DNA from 2 places in the Modicisalibacter sp. genome. Region 2 is predicted to be linked to the other one. Evidence: predicted binding sites of a transcription regulator. Region 2 holds the regulator's gene; the other holds the start of a gene.
What was found. The regulator LexA, encoded in region 2, represses DNA repair genes until DNA is damaged. The targets are predictions, from matches to a motif close to TACTGTNTANNTANACAGTA.
Positions count from the first base shown of each region.

Region 1: ACTCB7_RS04265 (LexA family protein) is a predicted target of LexA. The motif match lies at 6,305-6,324, and genes of this name have one in related genera.

Region 1 is NZ_JBSREH010000007.1:11,569-18,868, forward strand. Features, by position in the region: gene ACTCB7_RS04220 (ATPase) at 1-271, shown strand, start outside; gene ACTCB7_RS04225 (APC family permease) at 424-1,764, opposite strand; gene ACTCB7_RS04230 (glutaredoxin) at 1,781-2,497, opposite strand; partial or broken gene ACTCB7_RS04235 (DUF932 domain-containing protein) at 2,809-3,630, shown strand; gene ACTCB7_RS04240 (hypothetical protein) at 3,722-3,907, shown strand; gene ACTCB7_RS04245 (ERF family protein) at 3,919-4,656, shown strand; gene ACTCB7_RS04250 (lambda exonuclease family protein) at 4,717-5,328, shown strand; gene radC (RadC family protein) at 5,340-5,837, shown strand; gene ACTCB7_RS04260 (hypothetical protein) at 5,978-6,142, shown strand; gene ACTCB7_RS04265 (LexA family protein) at 6,344-6,784, shown strand; gene ACTCB7_RS04270 (Y-family DNA polymerase) at 6,781-7,300, shown strand, end outside.
Region 2 is NZ_JBSREH010000025.1:75,296-82,595, reverse strand. Features, by position in the region: gene ACTCB7_RS08665 (mechanosensitive ion channel family protein) at 1-370, opposite strand, end outside; gene nagZ (beta-N-acetylhexosaminidase) at 372-1,406, opposite strand; gene ACTCB7_RS08655 (L,D-transpeptidase family protein) at 1,478-1,996, opposite strand; gene ACTCB7_RS08650 (TetR/AcrR family transcriptional regulator) at 1,999-2,658, opposite strand; gene lexA (transcriptional repressor LexA) at 2,855-3,496, shown strand; gene dinB (DNA polymerase IV) at 3,513-4,559, shown strand; gene purU (formyltetrahydrofolate deformylase) at 4,565-5,416, opposite strand; gene ACTCB7_RS08630 (ribonuclease J) at 5,639-7,222, shown strand.

The DNA of each region.
Region 1 (7,300 bases), on a different contig from region 2:
CAAGGCCTTACACACTCGGGTCTACGACTATCTGTCCCATAATCCGATCACCCCCCACCAGGCATGCAGCGCTCCCTATGCCGAGATGAGCTTCGAGGATATCTGTCGGGAAGTCTTCTCCCTGCATGATCAGGTCATCGACCTGTACCGCTACCTGGATGGGCGGGCCGAGATCCCCGAGGCACGCGAACTGGTTCGCGAACTCCTCAAGCTCGAGGAGCATGAGGCGATGCGGCTGGCTCATCAATCCAACCGGGCTCGAGACCTGTAGCCGTACAGCGGAAGGCCCCGGCATGACGGGCAGACAAAACGGCCCGGGCATGGTGGTGGATAGCATCGACCCGGCATCATGCCCTGCCAGTGACCGTCCCCGAACGGGACGACGACATGCGCCAGCATGCGAAAAGGCATGTCCGATCGGGGTCAATGAGTGTGCGAGTGATCATCGCCGGGCAGCGCTTCACGTTTCGATAGAAACAGCCACTCACCGATCAGGATAAGTGCCATCACCACGGCGGCGACGATCAATACCAGCGGGTCGGAGGTGGCCTTCACCCAGACGAAGCCACCCAACACGACGATATCCAGCAGGATGGCAATGATCGGTATCGCGGGCCTGGCGCTGACCTTGTGCCTGAGGTGGCGAAATACGCCCCAGTGAATCGCGATATCCATGATCAGGTAGAAGATGATGCCCAGTGCGGCGATGCGGCTGAGGTCGAAGAACGCGGTCAGCAGCAAGCCAAACACGATCGTGTAGACCAGTGTGTGCTTCTGGATACTGCCGGGCATATGAAAATGGCGGTGAGGCACCAGCCGCATTTCGGTCAGCATGGCCAGCATGCGGGATACGGCGAAGACACTGGCGATGATACCGCCCGCCGTCGCCAGCATTGCCAAGATGACGGTAAACCAGACCGCCGCCTCGCCCAGTGCCGGCCTGGCGGCAGCCGCCAGGGAATAATCCCGGGTCTTGATGATCTCCTGAAGCGACAGGTTGCTGGCGACGGCAAAGCCCACCAGTGCGTAGATCACCACGCACAGGGCAATCGAGATCATGATCGCCCTGCCCACATTGCGGTGGGGGTCCTGGAGCTCCGACCCGCTGTTGGTGATGGTGGTGAACCCCTTGAAAGCCAATATGCCCAGGGCTGTGGCCCCCAGAAAGCCCGACAGGGAAGCCTGGGGCGCTGTCGATGAAACGTCCATCTTCAGCGAGTCGGCGACGAATACCCCGACCACGCCAAACACGATGATCCCCCCGATCTTGATGACCCCCAGCACGGAGGCGACACCCTCGATCAGCCGATTGGCCGACAGGTTGATCAGGAAGGCCGCCAACAGCAGCCCCACCCCCAGTAGCGGGACAAGCAGGGAGCGGTTCTCGACGTCGAACAGCTGCAGGGTATAGGACCCGAAGGTTCTGGCCAGAAAGCTCTGGGCGATCACCATGGAGCAGTACATCAGCAAGGCATGAAAGGCGGTCGGCAATGTCGAGCCATAGGCCTTCTGCAAATACATGCCGATCCCCCCGGCGGAGGGATAGGTGCTGGATATTCGGATATAGGAGTAGGCACTGAAGGAGACGATCAGGGCCGCCGACAGAAACGCCAGCGGGAACAACCACCCCGTCATCTGTGCCATCTGGCCGGTCAGGGCAAAGATACCAGCCCCGATCATGACCCCCGTGCCCAAGGCAACCGCGCCCACCAGGGTCAGGCTACCCTCCTCGTATTCGGGTGTACGATCCGATGAATCGGTCATCCATGCCTCCGTATCGTCATACGATGAGCTGTTTCAGCGGCATCCATAGCCCCATGCCCATCATGACAAGGTTCTCGGTCAAGGAGACGAAGCCCAGGGGCACGTTGCTGTTGCCGCCCACGCAAGCGCACTTGAGCTCCCGCTTGTCGATATAGACGGCCTTGAAGACCGAAACGGCCCCTACCGTGCCGACAAACAGCGCCAGGGGAGCTGACAGCCAGGTCAGGGCACCCGCCAGCATCAGGATACCGGCCAGGGCCTCGGCGAAGGGGTAGACATAGCCGTAAGGGACATAGCGCTGGGCGAGCATGTCATAGTTGAGGAACATGGTGCTGAAGCTTTCGACATCCTGCAGCTTCTGAAGCCCCAGCAGGGTCATGGCGGTGGCAATCGCATATTCCGGCATGCGCATCGACACGAGAGTGCCACTGGCCGCCCAGCTCACCGCTAGGCCGATCAGCAGGGAAGTCGCGAAGATGGCGATGACCGGCTGATAGGTGGTCTCCTTCTCGCCGGGCACACTCAGGCCCAGGTGAGCACGAACCTCCTCATAGCCCCCCACACGCTTCTCGCCGATATAGACCTGGGGCGTGGTATCGACACCGGCCTGCTCCTTGAACTCCTCGATCGCGTCCCGCGAGGCGAGGGTGTGATCTTCGACCCGATAGCCCTTGCGCTTGAGAAGATCCACGGTCTTCAGGCCAAACGGACAGAGGTGCTCATCCGTCTTCATACGGTAGATACGGGCCTTCTTGTGCTGTACGGAAGACGTTGACGCAACGCTACTCAAGGGCATTCACCTCCTTCAGTGCCTGAGAGGAATTCGCGCATGCGGCATACACGGCCAGGCGCTTCGGCCATGACCCTGGCTAAGCTTATAACCTAGAACCCTTGTGCAACCCAAAGGTCAAGCCGCCTGCCTCGACAAGGTCGCGTAGTCGAGCGGTTTTTGTGACCAGTCCGAGCGATGACTTGTCATCCATAGAAGACGAACGGCGTTATACCCAGAGCCTGACGGGTGTCTAGAAGATCTGGGGCGATTCAATCACCAATGGCGCGGGCCACTTGGGCAGCATCCACTCCTTCCCGGAGCAGAAGGTGCTCTATCGCTCCGACACCCAGGCCCCGCTGTCGGTGGTCTCCCAACGCTACAAGGTGGTACAGCCGGAAGAGGTGCTGGAGTTCTACCGGGATCTCACGGAATACGCAGGCTATGAGCTCGAGACGGCCGGCGTGCTCAAGGGTGGCCGCAAGTTCTGGGCTCTGGCGCGCAGTGGCCTGGGCGGAGCTCTGAAGGGCCAGGATCAGGTCAACGACTACCTGCTGCTGGCCACCTCCTGCGACGGTTCACTGGCTACCGTCGCCACCCCGACGTCCGTGCGGGTGGTCTGCAACAACACCCTGACCATCGCCGTGGACGGTACTTCGCAAGGCGTGAAGGTGCCGCACAGCACCGAGTTCCGTCCGCAGCTGGTCAAACAGCAGCTGGGGATCTCCGTGTCCCAGTGGGACGACTTCATGTATCGCCTGAAAACCCTGGCCGAGCGCAAGGTCAGCCAGGAAGAAGCGAGGACCTACTTCCAGTCGGTGATCTGCAACGCCGAGGCGCCGCTGGAGGATCCGTCCAAGCTACCTAACTTCCGTGCCCTCAATCGCGTCCAGAAGCTTTACCAGGGCGAGGGACGCGGTTCTCAGCTGTGCACGGCGCAAGGCACCGCCTGGGGCCTGCTCAACGCGGTCACCGAGTACGTGGACCACGAGAAGCGTGCTCGCAGCAACGATTACCGCATGGACTCCGCCTGGTTCGGCCAGGGCGCCGGCCTCAAGGACAAGGCGCTGGAGTCCGCCCTTGCGCTGGTGGCCTGAACGGCGCCCTTCGTTCTCCCCCGTCTTTCCCTCACCACGGCATAGCGCCCGGCCCATCAAAGGCCGGGCGTTTTTGTTTATGGAGGTACCGATGCAACCACCCATGACATTCGAGATCTGCCATGCCCTGACCCAGCTGACGCGTCAGTTACTCGAGGCTGGCGAGCAAGCGACCGAGACCCACGTGCTGGCCAAGGGTCAGGTCTATCGCGTGGCCGTATCCCTGGAGCCGGTCCCGACCGAGGAGCTCCCTGACGTCATCCAACGCTATCGATAACGGAGGCCATCATGGCAACCCCCATTCATCCCAAGACCGCCGACCAGACACCGATCGCTCAAGCAACCCAGGACAGCACCGCGATCATCCAGGTGATCGAGCGGGCCGCCCTCAATCCCGAGGTCGACATCGACAAGATGGAGCGCCTGTTGCAAATGCAGGAGCGGGTGCTCGACCGCCAGGCACTGATGGCCTATAGCGCCGCCATGGCGGCCATGCAGACCGAGCTGCCAAGCATCGCCGAGCGTGGCAAGACCAATAACGGGCACTACGCCACCCTAGAAGACATCGTCGATACCGTGCGTCCGATCATGAAGAAGCACGGCTTCGCGGTGAGCTTCCGGATTCAGACCCAGGAGCGTGGCATTCAGGTGACCGGCGTGCTGATGCACCAGGACGGTCATCGTGAAGAAACCAGCATGCTGTTGCCGGCCGATACCAGCGGCAGCAAGAACGCCGTCCAGGCCTTCGGTTCCTCTACCAGCTATGGCAAGCGCTACGTGCTCTGCGCCCTGCTCAACATCACCACCCGGGGCCAGGACGACAACGGCCACGCCGCCGCCCCGGTGAATCTGGTCACGCCCTTCCAGGCCGGGCAGATCCGGCAGCTGATTGCCGCCTGTCCCCCAGCGACCCAGGAGTGGTTCGTCGGTAAGTACGGCGACGCCCAGCAGGTGCCCCGTGGTGACTTCGACAAGCTGCGTGCCTCCCTGCAGAAGCGGGCCCAGCCCAACCGTCAACATCACTGAGCGGCCGGCGAGGGGCCTCCCCTCGCTGGCCTATGCCGTGTCATCGAGAAGGAGATCGTCATGCAGACCCTGACACTGGAACAGGGCACGCCCGAGTGGCATGCCGCCCGTCTGGGCATCGTCACCATGTCCGAGCTGAAGACTCTGCTGGTCAAGGGCAAGGGGCCGGGAGGCTTCGGTACCGGTGCGATGAGCTACATGCATCAGCTGATCGGCGAGCGCATCACCGGCGAGCCCTCCGATGCCTTCCAGGGCAACGCTCACACCCAGCGCGGTCATGAGCTGGAACCCGTGGCCCGGGAGCTCTATCACGAGGCCGCCGGCCTGCCCCAACTGGAGCAGGTCGGCATCATCCTCAACCACGGGGTGGGCTACTCGCCTGACTGCCTGGTCGACAGCAATGGCCTAGTCGAAATCAAGACCAAGCTGCCCAAGTACCAGATCGAGCTACTGCTGACCGACGAGCTGCCCCAGGAGCACGTCGCTCAGTGCCAAGGCGGGCTGTGGGTCAGCGAGTGCGAGTGGATCGACTTCGTCAGCTACTGGCCAGGCATGCCGCTGTTCGTGAAGCGCGCCTACCGGGACGAGGTGATGATCCGCACCATCGCCGAACGCGTCGAGGCGTTCTATGAGGAGCTGGAACGCCGCATGGCCATGGTCATGGCGGCCTAAGGAGCAACACCATGCACCACCGCAAGCTGAGTGCCGGCGAGACCGCCGGCACCTATCGCATCACCGACACGGTGACTGAATCGGAGCTCTTAAACATCGCCAAGGCATTCGCTCGTCGCCGACTGGCCAAAGGACGCAAGATCACCCAGCCAGCTCTCGCGTTCGAGTACCTGCAGGTGCTGCTGCAGGACTACGAGCACGAGGTCTTCAGCGCCCTGTTCCTCGACAGCCAACATCGGGTAATCTGCTTCGAGGAGCTGTTTCGCGGCACCATCGACTCAGCGAGCGTCTACCCGCGTGAAGTGGTCAAGCATGCCCTGGCCTGCAACGCTGCTGCAGTGATCCTGGTTCACAACCATCCCTCGGGTGATCCCGAACCCAGTGACGCCGACCGACGCATCACCCAGCGGCTGAAGGAGGCACTGGGACTGGTGGAGATTCGCGTCGTTGACCATTTGGTGATCGGCTTGGATGCCTGCGTTTCGTTTGCCGAGCGAGACCTTGTGTAAAGCGCATACGTTAAGCCCCTCCATCATGGAGGGGCTAGATGCCCAGCACATATTTTTTTATTAGGGCGATTGAATTTACAGACTCCAGCCCCCATAGCTTGCGTTCCCACTAAAGCCATTTCACACAGGAGGTGCACGCTATGACTATGATACGCCCGGAGGTGCTGAAGGAAGCTATGCGAGCATTAGATTTTGAGGGCACACCTATAGATGAGCTGGACAGTGATCAGGACGAGCTCATTGAAAATTTCATCGATAAAAATTATGGCAAGGACGGATATATTGAGAATGACGACAGGATGTAGCTGCTGTCCTTCAGGATGCTGGATTGTGATCCAGCATCCGGTAAATGTTCATTCCTGCCAATTCGTGATCCTGCCACAATCCGCGCCATGCCGGGCCCGGCCGCTTGTTCCCCCTGACTGCTGTTCATATTAGCGTTTGCCTAAGGGTGTGCTGCTGTCGAATACTGTATAAATGAACAGTATTTGACAAGAGGAACCGCCATGCGCGATCCCGAGATCCGCCATCCGCACCCGGCACCGCCGTACAGCGCCCTGCCCCATCCGCTGGCCACCATCCGCGCCGGCATCTCCGGCTTCCCCTCGCCGGCGGAGGACTACGTCGGCCGCACGCTCGACCTCAACGAGCGGCTGGTGAAGCGCCCCGCGGCCACGTTTTTTATGACCGTCACCGGTGACAGCATGGTCGAGTTCGGCATCCAGGACGGCGACACCCTGGTGGTGGACCGCTCGATCGACGCCCGCCCCGGACACATCGTCGTCGCCCTGGTCGACGGCGAGGTGATCGTGAAGCGCTACGAGATGATCGGGAAGCGGCCCTACCTGTGCTCCGGCAACAGCCAGTACGCGCCGATCCCGCTCGCCAACCTCGACTGCCAGGTATGGGGCGTGGTGCGCTCGGTCATCCACGAGTACGCCGTATGATCGGGTTGGTGGACTGCAACAACTTCTACGTCAGCTGCGAGCGCGTCTTCCAGCCGCGGCTCGAGGGCCTGCCGGTGGGCGTGATGTCCAACAACGACGGCTGCGTGATCGCCCGCTCCAACGAGCTCAAGGCCCTGGGCGTCGAGATGGGCACCCCAGCCTTCGAGCTGCAGCAGTGGGTCAACCAGGGCCGCATTCACCTACTCTCCTCCAACTACGAGCTCTACGGCGACATGAGCGCCCGGGTGCGCGAGGTCCTCGAGGAGTTCTCCGCCGGCGTCGAGCCCTACTCCATCGACGAGATGTTCGTCAGGTTCGACGACTTCGACGCCGCCACCACCCAGGCACTCGCGCGCACGCTCTACCGCAACGTGCGCCAGTTCACCGGCATCCCTGTCTGCGTGGGCGTGGCGCCCACCCGCACCTTGGCCAAGCTGGCCAACCGCGCCGCCAAGAATCTGCCGGAATTCGACGGGGTGTGCGTGATGCACGCCGACGGCGACGACACACGACGCC
Region 2 (7,300 bases):
GCCGCTCCACCTCACGGGTCAGGCGGATACCGAACCAGCCGAGCATGACCAGCGTGAACAGCCACAGCGCAGTCGGTGCATGGGCAGCCACCCAGGTCAGAGACAGCCGTTTGCCGACCAGCCCCGTCAGGGCGATCAGTGCCACACCCCAGATGCCCACCCACAGCGGCCGGCGAATCGCCCACAGGGCGACATCATCCCAGCGGCTGCGGGTGCGTGACAGCCACTGGGCCGCACGCCAGATCACCAGCCGCGTGAAGCCGTCGGCCAGCAGCGCCGTGGCGAGTATCACCAGCGGCGTCACCAGCGCGGTCGGCAACGACACATGGCGACTCACCCACTGCTCGAGCGGCGCCAGCACCTCCAGCACGTCAGTCCTCCCGTGGGGCCGGGTCGGTCTCGATCAGCCCTTCCAGCCGGGCATGAATGCGCCGCCAGCGCGACAGGGCCGGCAGCGAGGCCAGGTCGGGGCGCGCCCGACTGTAGCGCAGCCGGGCCGGCCGCTTGGTGGTACGGCCGACACAGGCGTCGAGTACCGCCTGCGCGGCCGGGCGGTCGTTGCAGACCAGCACCATGTCGCAGCCGGCTCCCAGTGCCTCGCGGGCCCGCTCGGCGGGACCGCCGGCCACGTGCGCGCCGGCCATCGACAGGTCGTCGGAGAAGATCGTGCCCTTGAAGCCCAGATCCTCGCGCAGCATGCCCAGCCAGCTCGGCGAGAAGCCCGCCGGACGGGCATCGAAGGCCGGGTAGACTACATGGGCGGGCATGATCCCTTCCAGGCGCCCGGCCAGCGACGCGAAGGGGATCAGGTCATGCTCGCGCAGTGCCTGCAGCGAACGCGGGTCTTCGGGCAGCTCGTGATGCGAATCGGCGGCGACCCCGCCATGGCCGGGAAAGTGCTTGCCCACGGCCACCATGCCGGCCTCGTGCAGCCCGTCGACGAAAGCCCCCGCCATGGCCGCCACCGCATGGGGATCGCGGGAGAAACTGCGGTCGCCGATCACGCTGGACACCCCGGCATCGACATCGAGCACCGGCGCGAACGTCAGATCCAGCCCGCACGCCGCCATCTCCAGACCGATCAGCCAGCCCGCATCGTGGCAGAACTGCCGCGCCCGCTCCGGGTCGTCAACATAGCAGCGTCCCAGCCGGCCCATCGACGGCAGCCGGGTGACGCCCTCACACAACCGCTGCACGCGCCCGCCCTCCTGGTCGATGGCCAGCAGCAGATCGCCACGCAGGCGACGGATCGCGTCGCACAGCCTGCGCACCTGGGCGGCATCGACGATATTGCGCGCAAAGAGGATGACGCCCCCGACCTCGGGACGTTGCAGCAGCTCGCGCTCCTCGCGCGTCAGGGTGGTGCCTTCGAGATCCAGCATCACCGGACCGATGGGTTGGGTCATAAGCGATGTCCTTGCCCGTGAAGGGGGCCGATTCTAGACCAATGGCGTAGTCGACGACAGCGTATCCGTGTTCACGCGTGCAGCCAGACCGGCGTACCGGGCGGCGCCAGCTCGCCCAGCCTCAGCAGGGTCGCGTCACGCAGCCGGATGCAGCCGTGCGAGGCGGGATACCCCATCGGCTCGCTTTCCGGCGTGCCGTGCAGGTAAATATAGCGGCGCTGGGAATCGACGCTGCCGCCGCGATTGAGGCCCCGCTCGAGACCGCAGAGCCAGAAGATGCGTGTCAGGATCCAGTCACGCTCGGGATGCTCGGCGGCCAGGGCCGATGAGTACACCTCGCCGGTAGGCCGACGGCCGCGGAACACGCAGCCCACCGGCTGGCCGTCGCCGATCACCGCGCGTATATAGTGCCAGCCCAGCGGCGTCCCCCCGCTGCCCTCGGCCTGGCCGGCCCCGGCAGCGGCCGTGGAGACGGCGTGCGCTTCCAGACACTCGCGGCCGCACCAGACGTTGAGCGCCTGACGCGCCACATCGACCTCCAGCCACACCCCGTCTTCCGGCGGCAGGGTTTCCAGTCGCGGCGTGGCCAGGCTCATACCGCCACCGCCTGCGGCGGCTCGGGAAGCGGCGCATTCATGCCGGCCACCACCACCGGGCGCAGGCGACGAATCAGGTCGCGTACGCTGACATGCTCCCCGTAGTCCTTCTCGGCGATGTCGCGCAGCGCGTCCAGCCCCGACAGCGTGAAGATCACCGTGCCCAGCATGAAATGCAGGCGCCAGAAGCGTTCGGCATCCGGCAGCTCCGGCGTGGCCCGGCGCACCAGTTCGGTGAAGCGGGTGAAGACGCTGCCGTAGTGCTGCTGAATATAGCCGCGCAGGTGCCCCTGGGCCTGGGTGTAGGCCAGCCCCAGCAGCCGCATGAAGACCTTGAGACTGTTGCGCTCGGCGGGCACTTCCAGCACCGTCCGCGCCATGCTCTCCAGCAACACTTCGAGCGGGATCGGGCGGCCATCGTACTCCCGCTCGAGCGCGTCCAGGGTTGCATGGAAACGCTCGGTGAAGGGATCCAGGTAACGTGCGAACACGGCCTGGATCAGCGCCTTCTTGGAGCCGAAATGGTAGTTCACGGCCGCGAGATTGACCTTGGCCTTGCTGGTGATGGTGCGCAACGACGTCTCGGCAAAGCCGCGCTCGGCGAACAGCACTTCGGCGGTGTTGAGAATGCGAGTCACCGTGTCGGTCTGAGCCATGCTATATCCCTGCCTGCTGATAAACGGCTGTTTGAAACGTTATTGGAATTCTACTCGGCTTACCAAAAGACAACAATCCGTGGCGTTTCAAACACGCTCGCGCGGCCCCGCGCCTCACCGCTCGCAATTACTGGATACAATGCCATGCTGTATACTTAGCCACATACTCACATCGCCAGCGACCAGCGGAGGCCGCATGACCCGCTCTCTCACCCCGCGCCAGCAGAATGTCTATGACTTCATCGTCAAGACCATGAACGAGCTGGGTTATCCGCCGACCCGCGCCGAGATCGCCCGGGCGTTGGGCTTTCGCTCGCCCAACGCCGCCGAGGAACACCTTCGCGCGCTGAAGCGCAAGGGCGTGATCCGCATGATTCCGGGCACGTCGCGCGGCATTCGCCTGCCGCCACAGGAGGCGGAAGCCGCCCCCGACGGCGAGCCGGGCCTGCCCGTCATCGGCGAAGTCGCCGCCGGCAGCCCGATCCTCGCGGCCGCCCACATCGACCGCTACTGTCCGCTGTCCCCCGACTTCTTCTCGCCCCGCGCCGACTACCTGCTGCGCGTGCGCGGCCTGTCGATGCGCGACGTGGGAATCCTCGAGGGCGATCTGCTCGCGGTACACCGCACCAATCGCGTTCGCGACGGCCAGATCGTGGTCGCCCGGCTGGAGGATGACGTTACCGTCAAGCGCTTCCAACGCCGGGGTCATCACGTGACCCTGCTGCCCGAGAACACCGATTTCGACCCGATCGAACTCGACCTGCGCCAGGACTCTCTGGAAATCGAAGGCATCGGCGTCGGCGTCATCCGTGGCGGCAACGGCCAGGCGCTCAACTGAGTCGCGAGCCCCGCGCATGCGCAAGATCCTGCATGCCGACTGCGACTGCTTCTATGCCGCGATCGAGATGCGCGACAATCCCGCGCTGCGCGACATCCCGCTGGCGATCGGCGGCACGGCGGCCCAGCGCGGCGTCATCGCCACCTGCAACTATCCGGCGCGCGCCTTCGGCATCCACTCGGCGATGCCCACGGCACGTGCCCTGCGGCTGTGCCCGGACCTGACCCTGCTGCCACCGGACTTTCCCCGCTACCGCGAGGTGTCCGAACGCATTCAGGCGATCTTCCGCGAGCTGACGCCACGAATCGAGCCACTTTCGCTCGACGAGGCCTATCTCGACGTCAGCGAGGTCCGTCGTTTCCGGGGCAGCGCCACCTGGATGGCCCGCTGGCTCAAGGAGGAAACGCGCCGGCGCACCGGCATCACGCTCTCGGTGGGCGTGGCGCCCAGCAAGTTTCTCGCCAAGATCGCCAGTGACTGGGACAAGCCCGACGGCCTGACAGTCATCCCCCCGGAGGCCGTCGAGAACTTCATCACCGAGCTTCCGGTGGACCGGCTTCACGGCGTGGGGCCGGCCACCGCGGCCCGGCTGGCGGCGCTGAACATCGCGACCTGCGCCGACCTGCGGAGCTGGTCGCGGGAGGCGCTCGTCGACCACTTCGGCAAGTTCGGCCAGCGGCTTCACGAGCTAGCCCGTGGCATTGACGACCGACCGGTAAAGACCGAACGCGAGCGCAAGTCGATCAGCGCCGAGACCACCTTCCATCAGGACCTGCCGGACCTCGCGGCCTGCCGGGCGGCCCTGCCTCCACTGATCGAGCGGCTACGGGCACGCCTGGCACGTCACGGCGATCCGGCGATCAAGGGCAGCTTCATCAAGGTCCGTTTCGATGACTTCACGCTGACCACCCTCGAGGCCGCCGGCGCCCAGATGGACACCGAGCATTTCGCGACACTGCTCGAGGCGGCCTGGCAGCGCGGCGCCCGCCCGGTGCGTCTGCTGGGGGTCGGGGCACGGCTGCGGCCGGCGGAGGATGCCCGCCAGCTGCTGCTGTTCTCCTGACTGAATCAGGCGAACACGACGGTCTTGTTGCCGTGGATCAGCACCCGGTCTTCCAGGTGCCAGCGCAGTCCGCGGGCCAGCACGGCCTTCTCGATGTCACGCCCGAAGCGCACCAGATCCTGTGCGGTATGGCAGTGTGAAATGCGGTGCACGTCCTGCTCGATGATGGGGCCGGCATCCAGCTCCTGGGTGACATAGTGACAGGTCGCGCCGATCAACTTGACGCCACGCTCGTAGGCCTGATGATACGGTCGCGCGCCGGCGAACGAGGGCAGGAAGCTGTGATGGATGTTGATGACCCGGCCGGCGTAGCGTTCACACAGCGACGGCGGAAGGATCTGCATGTAGCGCGCCAGCACCACGGCATCGGCTTGTGCCGCCTCGATGCGCTGCTGGGTCTCCTCGAAGGCGTCCGTCTTGTCGGTGGCCGGCACCGGGACATGGTGGAAGTCGATGCCGTGCCACTCGACGAGATCGCGCAGGTCCTCGTGATTGGAAATCACACAGGGAATCTCGCAGTCGAGTTCGTCGGCCTTCCAGCGATAGAGCAGATCCACCAGGCAGTGCGAGGCGCGGGACACCATCAGCACGATACGCTTGCGACGCTGCGAGTCATGGAACGCCCAGTCCATGGAAAACGCCTCGGCGATCGGCGCAAAGGTGGCCCGAAGCGCGTCGGCGTCCACGGCCGATTCGAAGCGAATCTCGTAGCGCATGAAGAAACGCCCGGTAGCCAGATCCGAGTGCTGGTTGGCCTCGGTGATGGAGCCCCCCTGGGCGGCGATGAAATTGGAAACCCGAGCAACGATCCCGACCTGGTCGGGACAGGAAACGACAAGACGATACGAATGAGCCATGAAAGGTCCGCTGTGTCCGCAAGGAAAGGCACTGAAGGCCAACTATTCTAACGAAATCGCGGCCCTGCGCTAACGCGCGTTGTGAGCCCCCGGAACCATCCCGTATAGTGGGGTCCCCATGACAATGCCGTGTCGATGATGTTGCACTCTCGCGTCCAGATCCGCCCCCGCCGCAAGCCACCGCTGTCCTTCCTGCCCCTGGGCGGCAGCGGGGAGATCGGCATGAACCTCAACCTCTACGGCTATCGACACGACTGGCTGGCCATCGATTGCGGCATGATGATCCGCCAGGACCTGCCCGGCGGCCCGCTCCAGGTGCCGGACATCGAGCGCCTTCCCGAGCAGGGCATCCGCCCGCGGGCGCTGTTCATCACCCATGGTCACGAGGACCATATCGGTGCCGCGGCCTGGCTGTGGCCGCACTGGGGCTGCGATATCTATGCCACCCCGCTGGCCGCCGGCCTGCTGCGTGCCAAGTTCGCCGAACGCGGCCTGCCCGACACCGCGATCCGGGTGGTCGCGCCGGGCGAGGCGCTGGGGTGCGGCGCCTTCACGCTGCGCTATCTGCCGTTGACGCACTCGATTCCCGAAAGCTGTTCCCTGCTGGTCACCACGCCCCACCATCGGGTGCTGCATACCGGCGACTGGAAGCTCGACCCCGAACCACTGATCGGCAAGCCGGTGGACCCCGAGCTCTATCGCGCCATCGCGCCCGTCGATCTGGTCGTCGGTGACTCCACCAATGCCTGCGTCCCCGGCACCTCGCGCAGCGAAGGCGAGGTCGCCCGGGCGCTGGAGGGTACGGTCGCCGCATGCGAAGGCCGGGTGATCGTTTCCTGCTTCGCCAGCAACCTGGCTCGCATCCTGGCACTGGGCCACGCCGCACAGCGCTGCGGCCGGCGCGTCGCCCTGATGGGACGCTCGATGCAGCGCATGGTCAGCGTGGCCCGCGGCCTCGGCTATCTGGACGACTTTCCGCCCCTGGTGCCGATCCGCGACGTCGGCTACCTGCCCGCCGATGAAGTGATGATCATCGCCACCGGTAGCCAGGGCGAGCCAAGAGCGGCACTGTCGCGGCTCGCCCGGGGCAGCCACCCCGATCTCGCCCTGCAGACCGACGACACGGTGATCTTCTCGGCCAAGGCCATTCCCGGCAACGAACGCCTGATCGAGCGCCTGCAGGCGGCGCTCACCCGTCTCGGCGTGCGCATCCTGGAAGAAAGCTGCCACCCCGAGCTGCATGCTTCCGGGCATCCCGCGCAGGCGGAATTACGCACGCTCTACGAGTGGATCCGCCCCCGCCACCTGCTGCCGGTACACGGCGAACATCGCCATCAGGAAGCACACCGGCAACTGGCTCGCGAGCTGGGTATCGACGCACCACTGGTGCCCGGCAACGGCGACTGGATTCGTCTGGATGCCGACGGCCTCGCCGTGGAACGCCGCTTGCCCCTGACCCCGCGTATCGTTCATGAAGACAACGTGCGTGACCTGGCAGGGCTGGAGAATCATCCCCGTGCCCGCCATGAACGGGAAGGTGACTTCGCCCTGCTGCTGCCGGTGACGCTTACCGGCTCGGGATGGCAGCGCGTGGGCCGTCTGCTGCTGGATTACACCGGCCCTTCGCCTCTGGACGACACCGCCTTCGCCGACTGGCTCGATGACACCCTGACCCGGCTGGATGCCGAGACACCGGCCGCCCTGCGCGCCCAGCTCCAGGGTCCATTGCATCAATGGCTGGCCGACCACCTGCGGCGCCCCCCCACCCTTCATCTGCAGATCTCGGCGGCGGAAGCCCTTCAGTAGCACGCCCGAGGCCGCATTTCGGCGACCGAAAACCGGCAGCAAGCCATGAAAAAAGCGGGCGATTTTTCGCCCGCTTCG